Regions from separate parts of the Serpentinimonas sp. SMBJO2 genome, predicted to be linked through region 1. Evidence: predicted binding sites of a transcription regulator. Region 1 holds the regulator's gene; the other holds the start of a gene.

What was found. Region 1 encodes HrcA, which represses chaperone genes, less so after heat shock. Its sites were predicted from a motif close to TTAGCACTCNNNNNNNNNGAGTGCTAA; they were not measured.
Region 2: groES (co-chaperone GroES) is a predicted target of HrcA. The motif match lies at 3,754-3,780, and genes of this name have one in related genera.

The regions. Positions count from the first base shown of each region.
Region 1 covers NZ_CP150628.1:1,436,883-1,445,432, reverse strand. The annotation lists gene hrcA (heat-inducible transcriptional repressor HrcA) at 356-1,396, opposite strand; gene AAAZ40_RS06735 (NAD kinase) at 1,434-2,369, shown strand; gene recN (DNA repair protein RecN) at 2,366-4,021, shown strand; gene rapZ (RNase adapter RapZ) at 4,006-4,875, shown strand; gene mutY (A/G-specific adenine glycosylase) at 4,872-5,954, opposite strand; gene AAAZ40_RS06715 (dynamin family protein) at 5,965-7,965, opposite strand; gene mutM (bifunctional DNA-formamidopyrimidine glycosylase/DNA-(apurinic or apyrimidinic site) lyase) at 8,019-8,550, opposite strand, start outside.
Region 2 covers NZ_CP150628.1:2,275,529-2,284,078, forward strand. The annotation lists gene AAAZ40_RS10535 (D-alanyl-D-alanine carboxypeptidase family protein) at 1-106, opposite strand, end outside; gene AAAZ40_RS10540 (2-isopropylmalate synthase) at 290-1,840, opposite strand; gene pssA (CDP-diacylglycerol--serine O-phosphatidyltransferase) at 2,158-3,006, opposite strand; gene ampD (1,6-anhydro-N-acetylmuramyl-L-alanine amidase AmpD) at 3,146-3,730, shown strand; gene groES (co-chaperone GroES) at 3,885-4,175, shown strand; gene groL (chaperonin GroEL) at 4,221-5,867, shown strand; gene AAAZ40_RS10565 (flagellin N-terminal helical domain-containing protein) at 6,020-6,970, opposite strand; gene flgK (flagellar hook-associated protein FlgK) at 6,983-8,550, opposite strand, start outside.

The DNA.
Region 1 (8,550 bases):
TCTCTTGTCGTTACGACCTGCCCGTACAGTCTCTACACGTCCTCCCCCAAGGGGGAGTTTCGCTCGGGATTGCCACGCCAGCAAGGCAGAGGTTTCCCCGAATTTGAGCAGTTCTACCGGCAGGCAGAGTGAACTTACCCACCGGCAACCCACATTCGCGCCGCCCGTATTCTTGCGAACCGCAGGGCGGCGCAGCTTAAGTCCGCTGCTCTAACCAAGCATGAGCTAGAGGCCCAGAGATCTGGAGTTTACTGCATCCCCAAGCGCCCAGACAAGCGCCCAAGGAAGCGCCGGCACAGGCGCCCATGCGCCCACCGGCACAGGCACGCGCAGGCCCATGCTGGGCGCCAGCTGCTCACGGCGGGCTGCGAAACTCCTGGCGCGGCTGGCTCAGGGCGTTGCCCAGCAGCTTGGCGGTGATGTCCACGATCTGGATCATGCGCTCGTAGGGCATGCGCTGCGGGCCGATCACGCCCAGGGTGCCGACCACGGCGCCATCGACGGTGTAGGGCGCGCTGACCACCGACAAATCCTCGAACGGCACGCCTTGGCTGTCGCCGCCGATGAAGATCCGCACCCCGTCGGCCTGGTGCGAGACGTCGAGCAGCCGCATGAGCTGGGTTTTTTGCTCAAAGATATCGAATAGCCGCCGCAACTGCCCCAAGTCGTGCGAAAAATCGCTCACCGACAGCAGGTTGCGCTCGCCGGCCACCAGCACCGCGTCTTGCTGCGCCTCGCTTTCGGTACCCAGCTCAACCGCTTGCAGCATCAGGGCGGCGATCTCACCACGCAGGCGCTCGACTTCGGTGCGCAGGCGGTCGCGCACCTCGCTCAGCGTCAGGCCGGCGTAGTGGGCGTTGAGAAAATTGGCCGCTTCTTGCAGTTGGCTTTGTTCAAACTCGGGCTGGGTGTGGATGACGTGGTTTTGCACCTCGCCATCGGGCGAGACCAGAATCACCAGCACGCGCCGCTGCGACAGGCTCAAAAACTCGATGTGCCTGAAGACGCTGGCGCGCTTGGGCACCCGCACCACGCCCACGAAATGCGACAGGCTGGAGAGCAGCTGCGCCGCCTGGTTGAGCACTTGGCGCGGTTGCTCGCCATGCAGGGCAGCGGCCGGCATGGACTCCACGGCGGGGAGCTCGTCGCGCCGGGCGGTGAGCATGGTATCGACAAACAGCCGGTAGCCGCGCGCGGTGGGCACCCGGCCCGCCGAGGTGTGCGGGCTGGCGATCAGGCCGAGATCCTCGAGGTCGCTCATGACGTTGCGGATGGTCGCGGGCGAGAGCTCCAGCCCGGCCGCACGCGACAGGGTGCGCGAGCCCACCGGTTGACCGTCGGCGATGTAGCGCTCGACCAGGGTTTTGAGCAGGTGCTTGGAGCGGTCATCGAGCATGAGGAAGATTTTAATGGGCTTGTGCTTTAATTTGCACATGAATCAGCACGCCTCAACCCCTGCTGCACCGCCGCTGGCTGCCCTGCCGCCTGCGGCAGAGCTGCGCTTCCACCACGTGGCGGTGATCGGCAAATACAACGCACTGGGTTCGCGCGGCATCATCGACACCTTGGCGCATTTTTTGCTCAAACAGGGCTGCGCCGTGAGCCTGGAGCGCGAAACCGCCCTCAACACCGGGCTGGAAACCTACCCGGTGCTCGACGTGAGCGAGATCGGCCGGCACTGCGATTTGGCGCTGGTGCTCGGGGGCGATGGCACCATGCTGGGCATCGGGCGCCAGCTGGCGCGCCAGCAAGTCCCTCTGGTGGGGATCAACCAAGGCCGACTGGGCTTTATCACCGACATCCCGTGGCAGGGCTACGCCCCGGTTTTGCAAGCCATTCTGCACGGCCAGTACGAGCAAGACCGGCGCGCGCTGATGCACGCCAGCGTCTGGCGCGACGGCTCGTGCGTGTTCGAGACCATCGCCATGAACGACGTGGTGGTCAACCGCGGCAGCGCCCCCAGCATGGTGGAGCTGCGGGTCGAGGTCGATGGCCATTTCGTGGCCAAGCAGCGCGCCGACGGCCTAGTGATCGCCACCCCCACGGGTTGCACCGCTTACGCCTTGTCGGCCGGTGGGCCGCTGTTGCACCCGGCCATCGACGGCTGGATCATGGCCCCGATCGCGCCGCACACGCTCACCAACCGCCCGATCGTGCTGCCAGCCAGCGGCGAAATCGCGGTCGAGGTGGTCTCGGGGCGCGACGCCAGCGCACACTTTGATATGCAGAGCTTCACCAGCCTGCTGCATGGCGACCGCATCGTGGTGCGGCGCGCGGCGCACCAACTGTGCCTGTTGCACCCGCTGGGCTGGAGCTATTTTGACACCCTGCGGCGCAAGCTGCACTGGAACGAAGGGGGCGTGGGTTGAGCTGGCAACGCATGGCGCTGCGCGATTTTGTGATCGTGCGCGAACTGGAACTGGATTTGCAGCGAGGCTTTACCGTGCTCACCGGCGAGACCGGGGCCGGCAAGTCGATCCTCATCGACGCCCTGCAGTTGGCGCTGGGCGCGCGCGCCGACGCCGCGGTGGTGCGCGAGGGCGCGGCACGCACCGAGGTGGTGGCCGAATTCGAGCCCACGGCGGCGGCCTGCGAGTGGCTGGCCGAGCAGGGCTTCGAGGGCGAGCCGGGCGAGCCCTTGCGGCTCAAGCGCCAGCTCGACACCCAAGGCCGCAGCCGCGCCTGGATCAACGGCAGCACCGCCAGCGCGACCCAGTTGCGCGAGCTGGGCGAGCTGCTGCTCGACATCCACGGCCAGCACGCTTGGCAGCGCCTGACGCGGCCCGAGGCCGTGCGCCAGCTGCTCGACGACTACGCCCGCATCGACGCACGCGCCTTGCGCCAGCTCTGGAGCGACTGGCGCGCCGCGCAGCGCAGCCTCGAGCAGGCGCACACGCAACAAAGCCAGCTGCAACAAGAGCGCGAACGCCTGCAGTGGCAACTCACCGAGCTCGAGCGCCTAGCCCCGCTGCCCGGCGAATGGGAAGAGCTCAACTTGCAGCACGGGCGGCTGGCGCACGCGCAAGCGCTGCTGGAGGCGGCGCAAACGGCGCTGCACTGCTTGAGCGAAGACGAAGCCAGCGCCCGCACCCTGCTCTACCGCGCCGCGCAAGCTCTGCAAGCGCAGCAACACGTGGAGCCGCGCTACCAGGGCCTGGCCGAGCTGCTGAGCAGCGCGCTGGCGCAGGTCGATGACGCCTGCCACGACCTGCAACAGCACGCCCAGCGCACCGAACTCGACCCAGCGGCGCTGCAGGCGCTGGACCAACGCCTAGGCCTGTGGCTGGCGCTGGCGCGGCGCCTGCGCTGCGAGCCACAGGCGCTGGCCGAGCGGCTGCAGGCCGGCCGCCAGGCGCTGGCCGAGCTCGAGCGCAGCGCCGATCTGGCCGCGCTGGAGCAGGCCGAACACCAGGCCCAGGCGCGTTTTGGCTCCGAGGCCGAGCGCCTGCGCCGCCTGCGCCTCGAGGCCGGGGCGCGGCTTGGGCACGCCATCACGCAAGCCATGCAGGGCCTGGGGATGGCCGGTGGGCGCTTCGAGGTGCGGCTGCAGGCCCTGCCCGAGCCGCAAGCGCACGGCCTCGACCAAGTCGAGTTTTTGGTGGCTGCGCACCCCGGCAGCACCCCGCGCCCAGTGGGCAAGGTAGCCTCTGGGGGCGAGCTGTCGCGCATCGCGCTGGCGATCTCGGTCTGCACCAGCGAGGTCGGCAGCGCCCCGACGCTGATCTTTGACGAAGTGGACAGCGGCATCGGCGGCGCGGTGGCGCACACCGTGGGCCAGCTCATGCGCCGCTTGGGGAGCGATCGGCAGGTGCTGGCCGTGACCCATCTGGCGCAAGTGGCGGCCTGCGCGCACCAGCACCTGCGCGTGAGCAAAGGGCAAGACGCGCAAGGCAGCAGCAGCCAGATCGAGCCCCTGGACGGTGCGCAGCGGGTGGCCGAAGTGGCGCGCATGCTCGGCGGCCAGCAGCTCACCGACACCACCTTGGCGCACGCTCAGGAGCTGTTATGCAACTCGTCCTGATCACCGGCATGTCGGGCTCGGGCAAATCGGTGGCCCTGCACGCGCTCGAAGACGCCGGTTTTTACTGCGTGGACAACCTGCCACCCGATCTGCTGGAGCCGCTGGTCGCCTTGCAGCAGGCCGAAGCCACCGAGCGCGTGGCGGTGGCCATCGACGTGCGCAGCGCCCGCGCGCTGCCCACCCTGCCCTTGCGGCTGCGCCAGCTGCGCGCCCGTGGCCTGCCGCTCACCGTGCTGTTTCTCGACACCAGCACCGAAACGCTGGTGCGCCGCTTCTCCGAAACCCGGCGCCTGCACCCGCTCTCGCTCAAAGACAGCAGCGACCAGCGTCGCGCCTTGGCCGATGCCATCGAGCTCGAGCGCGAGCTGCTCAGCGACCTGCGCGAGCAGGCCCAAGTGCTCGACACCAGCCAACTCAAGGCCGCGCACCTGCGCAGCACGGTCAAGGCGCTGCTGCAACTGCCCCCGGCCCGCTTGACGTTGGTGTTCGAGTCCTTCGCCTTCAAGCGCGGCGTGCCGATGGATGCCGATTTTGTGTTCGACGTGCGCATGCTGCCCAATCCGCACTACGAACCCGAACTGCGCCTGCTAACTGGGCGCGACCCTGCGGTGGCGCAGTTTTTGCAGGCCGAAGCCGAAGTGACGGCGATGCAAGAGCAGATCGAGGCTTTTCTGAGGCGCTGGCTGCCGCGCCTGGAGGCCGACCACCGCAGCTACGTGACGGTGGCCATCGGCTGCACCGGCGGGCAGCACCGCTCGGTCTATCTGGTGGAACGCTTGGCGCAGGGCTTTGCCGAACTGGCCAGCGTGCAGGTGCGGCACCGCGAACTCGACGCCTTGCAGCACCACCCTTAAACTTGAAAGCCCGTGCCTGCACCGGCAGCAGGCGGCAGGTGTTCGAGCAACCACGTGCGGATCGGGGCTGGCAGCGCCACCGGCGGCTGCCCCAGCGACTGCAGCCAGCGCCCCGGCCCCCATGCGGGCTCTGGCGCATCCACAGCCCACTGCCACTGCACCGGGTGCAGGCGCAGTTCGCGGTGCGTCAGGCTGTGCGAGATGACCGGATGCAGGGTGGGCGCTTGCCCCGCGCGCACACCGGGTGGCGCTTGCAGCGCGGCCTGCTGCGTGGCCAGCACCGGCGGCGCGTACAAGCCGGCCCAAATGCCCCGCGGCGGGCGCTGCTGCAACCAAATGGCCCCATCGGCGCGGCGAAGCAGCAGCAGCCACCAGTCTTCGAGCCGACGCGGGCTGCGGCGCGACTTGTGCGGCAGCTCGGCCACGCGCTGCTGCGCCAGCCCTTGACACAGCGCAGCCACCGGACATTCGGGGCAGCGCGGCTTGCTGCGGGTGCAGATTTGGGCCCCCAAGTCCATCAGGCCCTGGGTGTAGGCGGCCATGTCAGTGGCGCTGGGATTTTCGGGCAACAGCCCTTGGGCCTGTTGCCACAGCGTGCGCTGGGTGGGCGCGTGCGCCAGATCGCCCCCAAAGGCCAGCAGCCGCGCCAGCAGGCGCTTCGCGTTGCCGTCCAGAATCGAAACCCGCTCGCCAAAGCAAAAGGCCGCTATCGCCGCCGCCGTGCTGGCCCCGATGCCAGGCAATCGCTGCAGCTCGGCCGCGCTGCCCGGCCAGCGCCCACCTTGTTGCACCACCAGTCGTGCACAGGCATGCAAGTGCCGCGCCCGGCTGTAGTAGCCCAGCCCGCTCCAATGCGCCAGCACCTCGTCAGACTCGGCCTGCGCCAGCGCCCACAGATCGGGGAAGCGCTGCACAAAGCGCTCGTAATACGGGCGCACGGTAGCGACTTGGGTTTGCTGCAGCATGATCTCCGACAGCCAGACCCGGTACGGATCGCGCGTGCCCTGCCACGGCAGGTGGTGGCGGCCCAAGCGCCGCTGCCACGCCACCAGCGCGTCAAAAAACAGCGCTTGCGCCACCGGGCCTGCTTCAGCTCGTCGCCGAGGACAGCGCAGGTTCAACCCGCGCCAAGGGGGCGACCGAGGCGGCAGGGTCTGGCACCAGCGAAAGCTCCTCGGCATCGGGCCGAATCACCTCGGTGCACAACTGCAGCCAGCGCGCCTGCTCGGCTTCGATCTCGGCCTGGCGGGCCAGCAGCTCGTTGATGCGCTCATCCAAGCTGCCCGCAGCCTCTTGGATGCGGTGCACGGCCTCGAGGCGGCGAGCAAAATTGCGCCGCCGCTCGCGCAGTTGGCCATCGAGCTGCGAGGCTGCGGTTTTGCTCCAGATTTCGGCTTCGCTCGACGCTTCCTCGTAGAGCTTGCGCAAGCTCGACAGCACCGCTTTGGCCAGCCGCTCGCAAAACCCCGCTTGGGTGAGCCGCAGCAGATTGGTCAGGCCCAAATACTGCAAATGCGCGTTCTCGATGCCGTCGATCGCCCGCACAAAGCGCGACAGATCCAGCCGCTGCGGCGCCTGCAAAGTAAAACCATATTCGGCGTTGAGGCTGCGAAACATGCCCGCGAGCATTTCCTGCACCTCATTGGCCCAGTGCTGCGCTTGGGACAACCCGTTGCGCAGACGCGCGAAGGTGTCTTTGTAGATCGTTTTCACGCCCAGTTTGACCCCGGGCTTTTTGAGCGCTTGGGCAAACTCGGCCACTTCGGCCTTGATCTGGTTGCTGCCCAGCTGGGCAAACAACAGCCGCAGCGTCTTGAGGTGCACCGAGCGCACGGCTTGGATGCGCAGCGCGCTCTGGTCAAATTCGGCTTGTTCGAGCTCGATGCGGGCGCGCATTTGCCGTATCACCGTCGCGTTTTTGCCGCGCAGGGTTTGCAGCTCTTGCACCTGTTCTTCGAACTCGTGGCTGCGCACCTGCAGCTGGCGCTCGACTTCGGTGCGCAACTGCTGCACCGCCTGCTGCAAAGCCGACTGCAACAGGCGCCGCCTTTGCCCCAGCACGTCATCGGCCAGCGCCCGCTCCAGCTCGGGCAGGCGGCTTTGCTGCAACAGCTGCGCATCTTGGCGCACCTTGGCCAGCAGACCCTTGTGGGCCGAGACCGCAAACACTTGCTGTCCTTGCAGGCCCAGCACCTCGGCGCTGTGCAGGCGCTGGCGTTCGATCTGCGCCTCCACGGCTTGCGGGCTGCTCAACTCGTCCCAGAGCACATCGATTTTGTTGAGCACCACCAGCCGCGACTCGCCGCGCTCGGCCGAGGGGGCTAGGTGTTCGCGCCAGATCGCCAGATCGGACTTGCTCACCCCCGCGTCGGCCGCCAGTATGAACACCACGGCATGCGCTTGGGGCAGCATACCGACCGTGAGCTCGGGTTCGGTGCCGATCGCGTTCAGGCCCGGCGTATCGACGATCACCAAACCCTGCTTGAGCAAGGGGTGCGCCATGTTGATGAGGGCGTGGCGCCAGCGCGGCACCTCCACCAAGCCATCGGGGCCCGGCACCGGGTTATCTTGGGGGTTGTCTTCGTGCCAGAAACCGAGCGCACGCGCCTGCTCGACCGGCACCCGCAGCGTCTGCGCCACCTGCTCGATGGCTTGCGCGAGTTGCTCGGGTTGGTTGACGTCGAGGTCGATGCGCTGCCACTGCTCGGGGGCGCTGCGCCACTCGAGCAGCGATTGCGCCTGCATGCGGGTCTCGATCGGCAACAGGCGCAAACAAGGTGGCAAGCCGGCTTCGTAGCCCAGTTCGGTCGGGCACATGGTGGTGCGTCCAGCGCTGGCGGGCATGATGCGCCGCCCGTAGCCGGCAAAAAAAATGGCGTTGATCAGCTCCGACTTGCCGCGTGAAAACTCGGCCACGAAAGCCACCATCACCCGGTCGCTGGCAAATTGGGATTGCAGATGGGCCAAGCGCGCGCGCGCGCCGTCGTCGAGCAGGTCGTGGCCGCCGAGCCACTGCCCGATCCGGGCCAGATCCTGCGCCCGCTGCTGGCGCCAGCGGCTGTGCAGATCAAATTGCTGGATGAATTCCATGGGGGCAATATAGCACTGGCGGCCTGCTCAGGCTGCCCCAGAACCTGCACAGATCAGGCTTTTTGACAATGCACGCAGTAATAGCTCGAGCGCTGAGCCTGGCGCAGCAGCCGAATCGGGCGACCACAGACCCGGCATGGCTGCCCGGCACGGTCATACACTTGGGTCTGCAGTTGGAAGTAGCCGCTCTGCCCGTCGGCGTTGGAGTAGTTGCGCAAGCTGCTGCCCCCGGCTTGCAGCGCCTGTTGCAGCACCTGCACGATCGCGACGTGCAGCCGCTGCACCCGCGCGCGGCTCAAGCGCGCCGCCACCGCCGTGGGGCGGATGCCGGCCACAAACAGCGCCTCGCAAGCGTAAATGTTGCCCACCCCCACCACCACCGCGCCCGCCAGCAGCACCTGCTTGATGCTGGCGCGGCGCTGGCGCAAGGCGGCATAAAAGGCCTCGGGCTCAAAGTCGCCCGAGAGCGGCTCCACCCCGAGACGGCCCAAGAGCTTGCGCGCCACCGGGTCGGATTCGCCCTCGGCATAGACCACCGCCCCGAAACGGCGCGGGTCGTGCAGGCGCAGCACGCCTCGGTTGGTG
Region 2 (8,550 bases), 840 kb from region 1:
TGGCAGGAAAAGGCGTTTGGGCGTACACGGGCAGCAGCAAACCCGTGCACCCAAGCAGCAGGGCCGCCGACCAGCCGGGGCGCAGCACAATTTGGTATCGGTTCATGTCTTACTACCCTCTAGAAACAGGCGCTGGGCCCGCCAGTATAGAGAGAAAAATCAAAAACCAATCCAGATTCAGGCGCTTGTGAGGGGTTTTTAAGCCCTCATCACAACATTTTTGTGGCCACCTAAGGGTTTACCCTGATCTGATCGAGGCCGGCGCAGCGCAGCCCGGGCGGCCTGCGCTTCAGACCGGCCAGCCCTGCGCCTGCACGCGCTCGGCCTTGCTGTGCAGCTTGGTGAGGGCACTCAGGTAGGCTTTGGCCGACGCGACCACGATGTCGGGGTCGGCGCCGACGCCGTTGACCACCCGGCCGGCGTGCTGCAGCCGCACCGTGACCTCGCCTTGGCTTTCGGTCGAGCCGCTGGTGATGGCGTTGACCGAATACAGCTGCAGCTCGGCGCCGCTGTGCACGTGGCTCTCGATCGCCTTGAGCGACGCATCCACCGGGCCGTTGCCCTCGGCCTGGCCGCAGTACTCTTTGCCGCCGATGGTGAACACCACCCGCGCCTGCGGGCGCTCGCCGGTCTCGCTGTGCTGGGCCAACGCCACCAGCGCGTAGTGTTCCTGGTCGGGGGTCACGCTTTCGTCGCTGACCAGCGCCAGGATGTCTTCGTCAAAGATTTCCGACTTGCGGTCGGCGAGTTCCTTGAACTTGGCAAAGGCGGCGTTGAGCTCGACTTCGCTGTGCAGCGCGATCCCGAGCTCGTCGAGGCGCTGCTTGAAGGCGTTGCGGCCGCTGAGCTTGCCGAGCACGATCTTGTTGGCGCTCCAGCCCACGTCTTCGGCGCGCATGATCTCGTAGGTGGCGCGCGCCTTGAGCACGCCATCCTGGTGGATGCCGCTGGCGTGGGCAAAGGCGTTGGCCCCGACCACGGCCTTGTTGGGCTGCACCACAAAGCCGGTGGTCTGGCTGACCATGCGGCTGGCGGGCACGATCTGCGTGGTGTCGATGCCGACTTCGAGGCCAAAGTAATCGCGCCGCGTTTTCACGGCCATGACGATTTCTTCGAGCGCGCAGTTGCCGGCGCGCTCACCCAGGCCGTTGATGGTGCACTCGACCTGGCGCGCGCCGCCGATCTTGACGCCGGCGAGCGAATTGGCCACCGCCATGCCCAGATCGTTGTGGCAGTGCACGCTCCAGACCGCGAGATCGGAGTTGGGCACGCGCTCGCGCAGCATTTTGATGAAGTTGCCGTAGAGCTCGGGCACGCCGTAGCCCACGGTGTCGGGGATGTTGATGGTGCGCGCGCCGGCGCCGATCACCGCCTCGATCACGCGGCACAAAAAGTCGGGGTCGCTGCGGTAGCCGTCTTCGGGGCTGAACTCGACGTCGGGGCAGAGCTGGCGCGCCAGCCGCACCGCCTGCTGCGCCTGCTCGAACACCTGCTCGGGCGTCATGCGCAGCTTTTTCTCCATGTGCAGCGCGCTGGTGGCGATGAAGGTGTGGATGCGGGCGCTGCGCGCGCCGGCCAGCGCCTGGGCCGAGCGGCTGATGTCGTGCTCGTTGGCGCGCGCCAGCGAACACACGGTGCTGTCCCTGATGGCGTCGGCGATGGCCTTGACGGCTTCGAAGTCGCCGTTGGAGGCGGCAGCAAAGCCGGCCTCGATCACATCCACCTTCAGGCGCTCGAGCTGGCGCGCGATGCGCAGCTTTTCGTCCTTGGTCATGGAGGCCCCGGGCGACTGCTCGCCATCGCGCAAGGTGGTGTCGAAAATGATCAGTTTGTCGCTCATGTGAGTGCTCCAAGCGGTGTGTCCGCAACCTCATGTTGCCCGCAGCCCCAAAAACACCAACGGCCCGCTGCGGGTGCAAACGGGCCGTTGTGCAAAAAAGGCGTGCGCTAACTCGCCGACCCGTGGTGAGTCCGGGGTAGTAGCGAAAGCGCGCGCAGGTCTTGCATGACAACAATATAACATGCCCAGCCGGGCGGGCGATTGCCCCTGCCTATCACCGTGGCGGCCTTGGGGCTATGGCGCGCATGTGCTGCGCCGCCGGCAGGGGGTGTGGGGCCTCGAGGCCGGCATGAACGGGTGGCTTCAGGCCGCTTCGATCAGCGGTGCAGGTCTTTTTCGTCCGGGTCGTGGGTGCTGGTGCTCACCACGCTGGTGGGCTCGCCGCGCAGCTTGCGCCAACCATAGACCACGTAACCCGAGGCGGCATAGCCCGCAATCAGGCCAAACAGCACCAGCGGCGGGTGGATGTTGATCACCGCGATCCCCAGCGCCACCAGCACGATCACCACAAAGGGCACGCTGCGCTTGAGCTTGAGGTCTTTGAAGCTGTAAAAGGGGAGGTTGGAGACCATGGTCAGCCCGGCATAGAGCATGAGGGCGAACATCGGCCAGACCAGATCGGGGGCACTGAGCTCGAATTCGGTTGCCAGCCAGATGAAGCCCGCCACCAGCGCCGCCGCCGCCGGCGAGGGCAGGCCCTGGAAGTAGCGCCGATCGACCACGGCCGTGTTGACATTGAAGCGCGCCAGCCGCAGCGCCGCGCAGGCGCAATAGACAAAAGCGGCGATCCAGCCCCAGCGCCCGAGGTCGTACAGCGCCCACTCGTAAGCCACCAGCGCCGGCGCGGCGCCAAAGGAGACCATATCGGCCAGCGAATCCATCTGCTCGCCAAAGGCGCTTTGCGTGCGCGTCAGGCGCGCCACCCGGCCGTCGAGGCTGTCGAGCACCATGGCGGCGAAAATGCCCAGGGCAGCGAGGTCGAAGCGGTCGTTCATGGCCATGACCACGGCATAAAAGCCACCGAACAGCCCTGCCAGCGTGATCAGGTTGGGCAGCACGTAAATGCCCTTGATGCGCCGCGGCGGCGGCAGCGGCGCAGCGGCTCCACCGCACCCCGAATCGGGATCGGGTTTGGGGGCAGGTGGGGGGCTGGAGTCGGCTTGCATGGCGGCAAGTGTAAGCCAGCGCGGTCGGCATCTGGAGCGACTCGGGTCGAAGTGGGTCGAAGTGGCGTCCACTCCAGCTAGACTCGATGGCCTGAACCTCAGCCTCCCAAACCCACTTCGCTCCCAAAGCCCGCCCGCCGTGCCCCTGCCCACCCCACGCCGCTGCCCCAGCCCGCACCACGGCGCGCGCCCGCCGGGGGCGCGCATCACGCTGCTGGTGCTGCACTCCATCAGCCTGCCGCCGGGGCAGTACGGCGGCCCGCAGGTCGAGCAGCTGTTTGCCGGCACGCTGGACTGGGGCGCGCACCCCTACTTCGAGTCGATCCGGGGCCTGCAGGTGTCGGCGCACTACTACATCCGCCGCTGCGGCGAGCTGCTGCAGTTTGTGGACTGCGAGCGCCGCGCCTGGCACGCCGGGGCCTCGCAGTGGCTGGGCCGGCCCAACTGCAACGATTTTTCGATCGGCATCGAGCTCGAAGGCCTGGAGGGCGAGCCCTTCGAGCCGGCCCAGTACCCGACGCTGGCCGCGCTGTGCCTCGAGCTGGCGGGGCGCTACCCGATCGAGCACGTGGCCGGGCACCAGCACATCGCCCCCGGTCGCAAGGCCGACCCCGGGCCGGGCTTCGACTGGGCGCTGCTGCAGCGCCTGACCGGCTGGCCGCACGAGCGCCTGGTCGGGCTGTGGCCGCAGGCCGATGCGGAGTTTTTCGCCGCCCCCCCTTGAAAACCGGCGCTGCGGCCTTATCATCAGCACTCGTTGGTGGTTAGTGCTAACAGCAGACTCGGTCAGCGGCCTGCCCAGGGCAGCCGCAGCCGGCCCCCACGACTTTCGTAGCAACTGCACCGTTGTGTGTGCCTTTTTTGTGACAGGAGTACCCATGAAACTTCGCCCCCTCGCCGATCGCGTGATCGTCAAGCGCTTGGAACAGGAAACCAAAACCGCTTCGGGCATCGTGATTCCCGACAACGCCGCCGAAAAACCCGACCAGGGTGAAGTGCTGGCCGTCGGCCCGGGCAAGACCAACGACAAAGGCGAAACCAAAGCCCTGAGCGTGCAAGTCGGCGACCGCGTGTTGTTTGGCAAGTACAGCGGCCAGACCGTCAAGGTCGATGGCGACGAGCTGCTGGTCATGAAGGAAGACGACCTGTTCGCCGTCGTCGTGCGCTGAAGCGCGCCCCCGTTTCACCCCCACACATTTCAAGGATAGCAACAAATGGCAGCAAAAGACGTAGTTTTCGGCGGCGAAGCCCGCGCCCGCATGGTCGAGGGTGTGAACATCCTGGCCAACGCCGTGAAGGTGACCCTGGGCCCCAAAGGCCGCAACGTGGTGCTCGAGCGCAGCTTCGGTGCCCCCACCGTGACCAAGGACGGTGTGTCAGTGGCCAAGGAAATCGAGCTCAAGGACAAGCTGCAGAACATGGGCGCGCAGATGGTCAAGGAAGTCGCTTCCAAGACCAGCGACAACGCCGGTGACGGCACCACCACCGCCACCGTGCTGGCCCAAGCCATCGTGCGCGAAGGCATGAAGTACGTGGCCGCCGGCATGAACCCGATGGACCTCAAGCGCGGCATCGACAAGGCCGTCACGGCCCTGGTCGAAGAGCTGAAAAAGGCCTCCAAGCCCACCACCACCAGCAAGGAAATCGCGCAAGTGGGCGCCATCTCGGCCAACGCCGACGCCAGCATCGGCGACATCATCGCCAAGGCGATGGACAAAGTGGGCAAGGAAGGCGTGATCACGGTCGAAGACGGCAAGAGCCTGGACAACGAGCTCGACATCGTCGAAGGCATGCAGTTCGACCGCGGCTACCTCTCGCCCTACTTCATCAACAACCCGGAAAAGCAAGCGGCGCTGCTGGACAACCCGTTCGTGCTGCTGTTCGACAAGAAAATCAGCAACATCCGCGACCTGCTGCCCACGCTCGAAGCCGTGGCCAAGGCCGGCCGTCCGCTGCTGATCATTGCCGAAGACGTGGAAGGCGAAGCGCTGGCGACGCTGGTGGTCAACACCATCCGCGGCATCCTGAAAGTGGTGGCAGTCAAGGCCCCGGGCTTTGGCGACCGCCGCAAGGCCATGCTGGAAGATATCGCCATCCTGACCGGCGGCAAGGTGATCGCCGAGGAAGTCGGCCTGACGCTCGAGAAGGTCACGCTGGCCGACCTGGGCCAGGCCAAGCGGGTGGAAATCGCCAAGGAGAACACCACCATCATCGACGGTGCTGGCTCGGAAGACGACATCCAGGCGCGCGTCAAGCAAATCCGCATCCAGATCGAGGAAGCCACCAGCGACTACGACCGTGAGAAGCTGCAAGAGCGCGTGGCCAAGCTGGCCGGCGGCGTGGCGGTGATCAAGGTCGGCGCGGCCACCGAAGTCGAGATGAAAGAGAAAAAAGCCCGCGTCGAAGACGCGCTGCACGCCACCCGCGCGGCCGTCGAAGAAGGCATCGTGGCCGGCGGCGGCGTGGCGCTGCTGCGCGCACGCCAGGCCATCGGCGCGGTCAAGGGCGACAACGCCGACCAGGAAGCCGGCATCAAGCTGGTGCTGCGCGCGGTCGAAGAGCCGCTGCGCATCATCGTCGCCAACGCCGGCGGCGAGCCCAGCGTGGTCGTCAACTCGGTGCTGGCCGGCAAGGGCAACTACGGCTTCAACGCCGCCAACGACACCTATGGCGACATGATCGACATGGGCATTCTGGACCCGACCAAGGTCACGCGCACGGCGCTGCAAAACGCCGCGTCGGTGGCGGCGCTGATGCTGACCACCGAGGCCATGGTGGCCGAAGCCCCCAAAGACGACGCACCGGCCATGCCGGGCGGCGGCATGGGGGGCATGGGCGGTATGGGCGGCATGGACATGTGATGCCGCTGGCGTGATGCCACTGGCCGCCGGCACGAGCCTTCTGGGCTCAGGGCTGGCGGGCCTATGCAAAAGCCGGGGGGCTGCAGAGCCTCCCGGCTTTTTTGTGCGCCGCGCACAGCCCGAGCGGGCGCTGGCGTGGCACCTCGAACGCTTCAGGCGATGAACTGGAACAAGGACAAGCGCTGCACCTGCCCATAGGACTGCAGCGCCGCTTGCAGCCCGAGCTGGCGCGTCTGGAACTCGGAAATGGCGCGCACCATGTCCAGGTCGGTCAGTTGCGACAGCGCCTGCTGGCCGGCCAGGTCGCGGTCTTGCAGCAGGCTGGAGATGCTGTCGGCGCGCTGCAGCAGTTCGCCCAGGCGCCCGCGCACCAGCAGCAACCGGTCCTGCCCGGTTTGCAGGTCGGCGTTGGCGTAGCCCAGCGCCTGGGTGCGCGCAGCCACGCTCAGGGCCGGGTCTTCGAGCGCCTCGATGGCGCGCTGCATGATGGCAAACAGATCCGTGCTGCCGACCACGGCCGGGTCGGTGGAGGCGAGGTTGCGCAAGGCAAAGTCGCCGTCGACGCGGTTGGGCAAGCCCAGTTCGGTGGCTGCGGCCTGGCCCGGAATCAGGTTGGAGACGACGGCGGTGGGCGGGCCGACTTCGGCAAACGGGCGCCCGCTCGGGTCGGTCACGCCCAGGCCACCGAGCAAGGCATTGCCTTCGGTATCTTGCACGTTGGCCAGGTTCAGCATCTGGTCGCGCAGGCCGCGCATCTCGGCGCTCAGGGTGAGGCGGTCGCGATCCGACAAGGTCGAATTGCCCCCCTGCACCAACAGCTCCTGAAAACGCGCCAGCACCTCGCCCATCTGCCCCACTGCCGCTTCGGCTTGCTGCAAACTGGCACGCGAGCGCTCGAGCGCGCGCATATCGGCCCCGTTGCGCATGAGTCGGTTGCTCTCGCGCTCGGCCATGGTGGCGGCCACCGGGTCATCGCTGGCGCGCAACACGCGCCTGCCTGCAGCCAGTTTTTCCTGCAGGTCGTTGAGCTCGGAGCTGCGCTGGTTGATGCGCGTCATGCCGGCGTCGAAAAGATGCGCCGTAGCCACACGGACGATAGCCATGGATCACACTCCTCAACGGCCAAAGGTGGCCAACAGGGTCTCGAAAACCGACTGGACGGCTTGCAAATAGCGCGCGCTGGCCTGGTAGGCTTGCTGAAACTGCAGCAGGCGCGCCGCCTCCTCGTCGAGGTTGACGCCGGCCTGGTTGGCGCGCGCGGTCTCGGCCTGGGCTGCCACGCGGGTAGAAAATTCGGACTCGGCCTTGGCGATCTGAATGCTCGACGAAACCGCCACGAACACCGGAATGTAGCCATCGGAGAGGCTGTAGCCGTCGAGCGCATCGAGGTCGCGCAAGGCCAGCAGCGCCTGACCGTTGCCGGCGTTTTGGCGCATGTCCAAACCGGTGGCCGGGCTGACGGTAAAGCGGTCGCCCACCGAGGGCGCGCCGCGCAGAGTGAGCGCAAAGCCATCGACGACGATGGGCGTGCCAGAGCGAAAAGGCAAGACCGTAAGGCCCCCGTCGGTGCTGTAACCGCCGGGAAAAAATTCGACCGTGGTCGAACTCCAAGCCGGCGGCGCGCTCGCGCCCGCAGGGCGGTGCAGGGACACCACCTCGACATTGCCCGAGTTACCCGGCGCCGCCGCCACCACCACCGGGCTCGAGAGCGCCAGTTGCGAAGGCGAAGTCAGGTTGACGCCCAAGGCCGCAGGCGCGGCGCGAAACGGCCGCACCAGCACCTCGGTGTTGGCAGCGCCCAGATTCAGCCCGCTGAAGCGCAGGCCGTCGAGCGTGAGATCGGTATCGGGTGGGCCAAAGGCGACGCTGTGCCCGTCGCTGATGCGTGTCAGACTGCCCGTGCCTGCAGCGCTGAAGCTGATGCGGTAGTCGGAGGCGCGAAAACTGGCTGGCGCGTCGGCGGCGCCGTCGATGCTCCAGCTCAACCCTGGCGGCGTGACCGAGCCGCTCACCACCGAAACCGCCGACGAGAAATACTCGGCAGGCAAGGCGCGAAAAAAATCCTGCCCGGCATTGCCGTTCAAGTCCAGGCCCTGGCGGTGCTGGCGGTTGGTCAGCTCCAGCGTGGCCAGCGCCAGCCGCCCGAGTTGCGCACTGACGCCGCCCACGTCGTCGTTGTAGAAGGTCAGCGCGCCCTTGAGGCTGCCGCCGGTGATCAGGCCCTCGTTGATGATCGCGTTCGCGTTGCCAAAACCCAGGGTGTAGCGGCCTTCGGCGCTGACCGACTCGGAGCCCACCAGCGCGGTGGCGCGGTTGCCCAGCACCACCGGCACGCTGCCGCCCACGAACACCGTCAACGACCCGTCGTCGGCCGTCAAGGTGTTGACCTGGATGATTTTGTTCAAATCGGCCACGAGCCGGTCGCGCTGGTCGAACAAGTCGTTGGGCGGCGCACCGCCAGCCAAGGCGTCGATGATGCGCTGGTTGATCTGCCCGATGCTGGTGGTGAGCCGGTTCGCCTGCTCGATGCCGGCCTCGATCTGGATGCGCGTGGTCACGCGCAGCTCTTCCAATTGGCGCGCCGTCAGGTTGAGCCGGCTGGCGAACTCTTCGGCCCGCGTCAGCACCACGCCGCGCGCGGTCTGGTTGGTGGGCGAGGCCACGGTGTCGGCCCAGGCGTTGA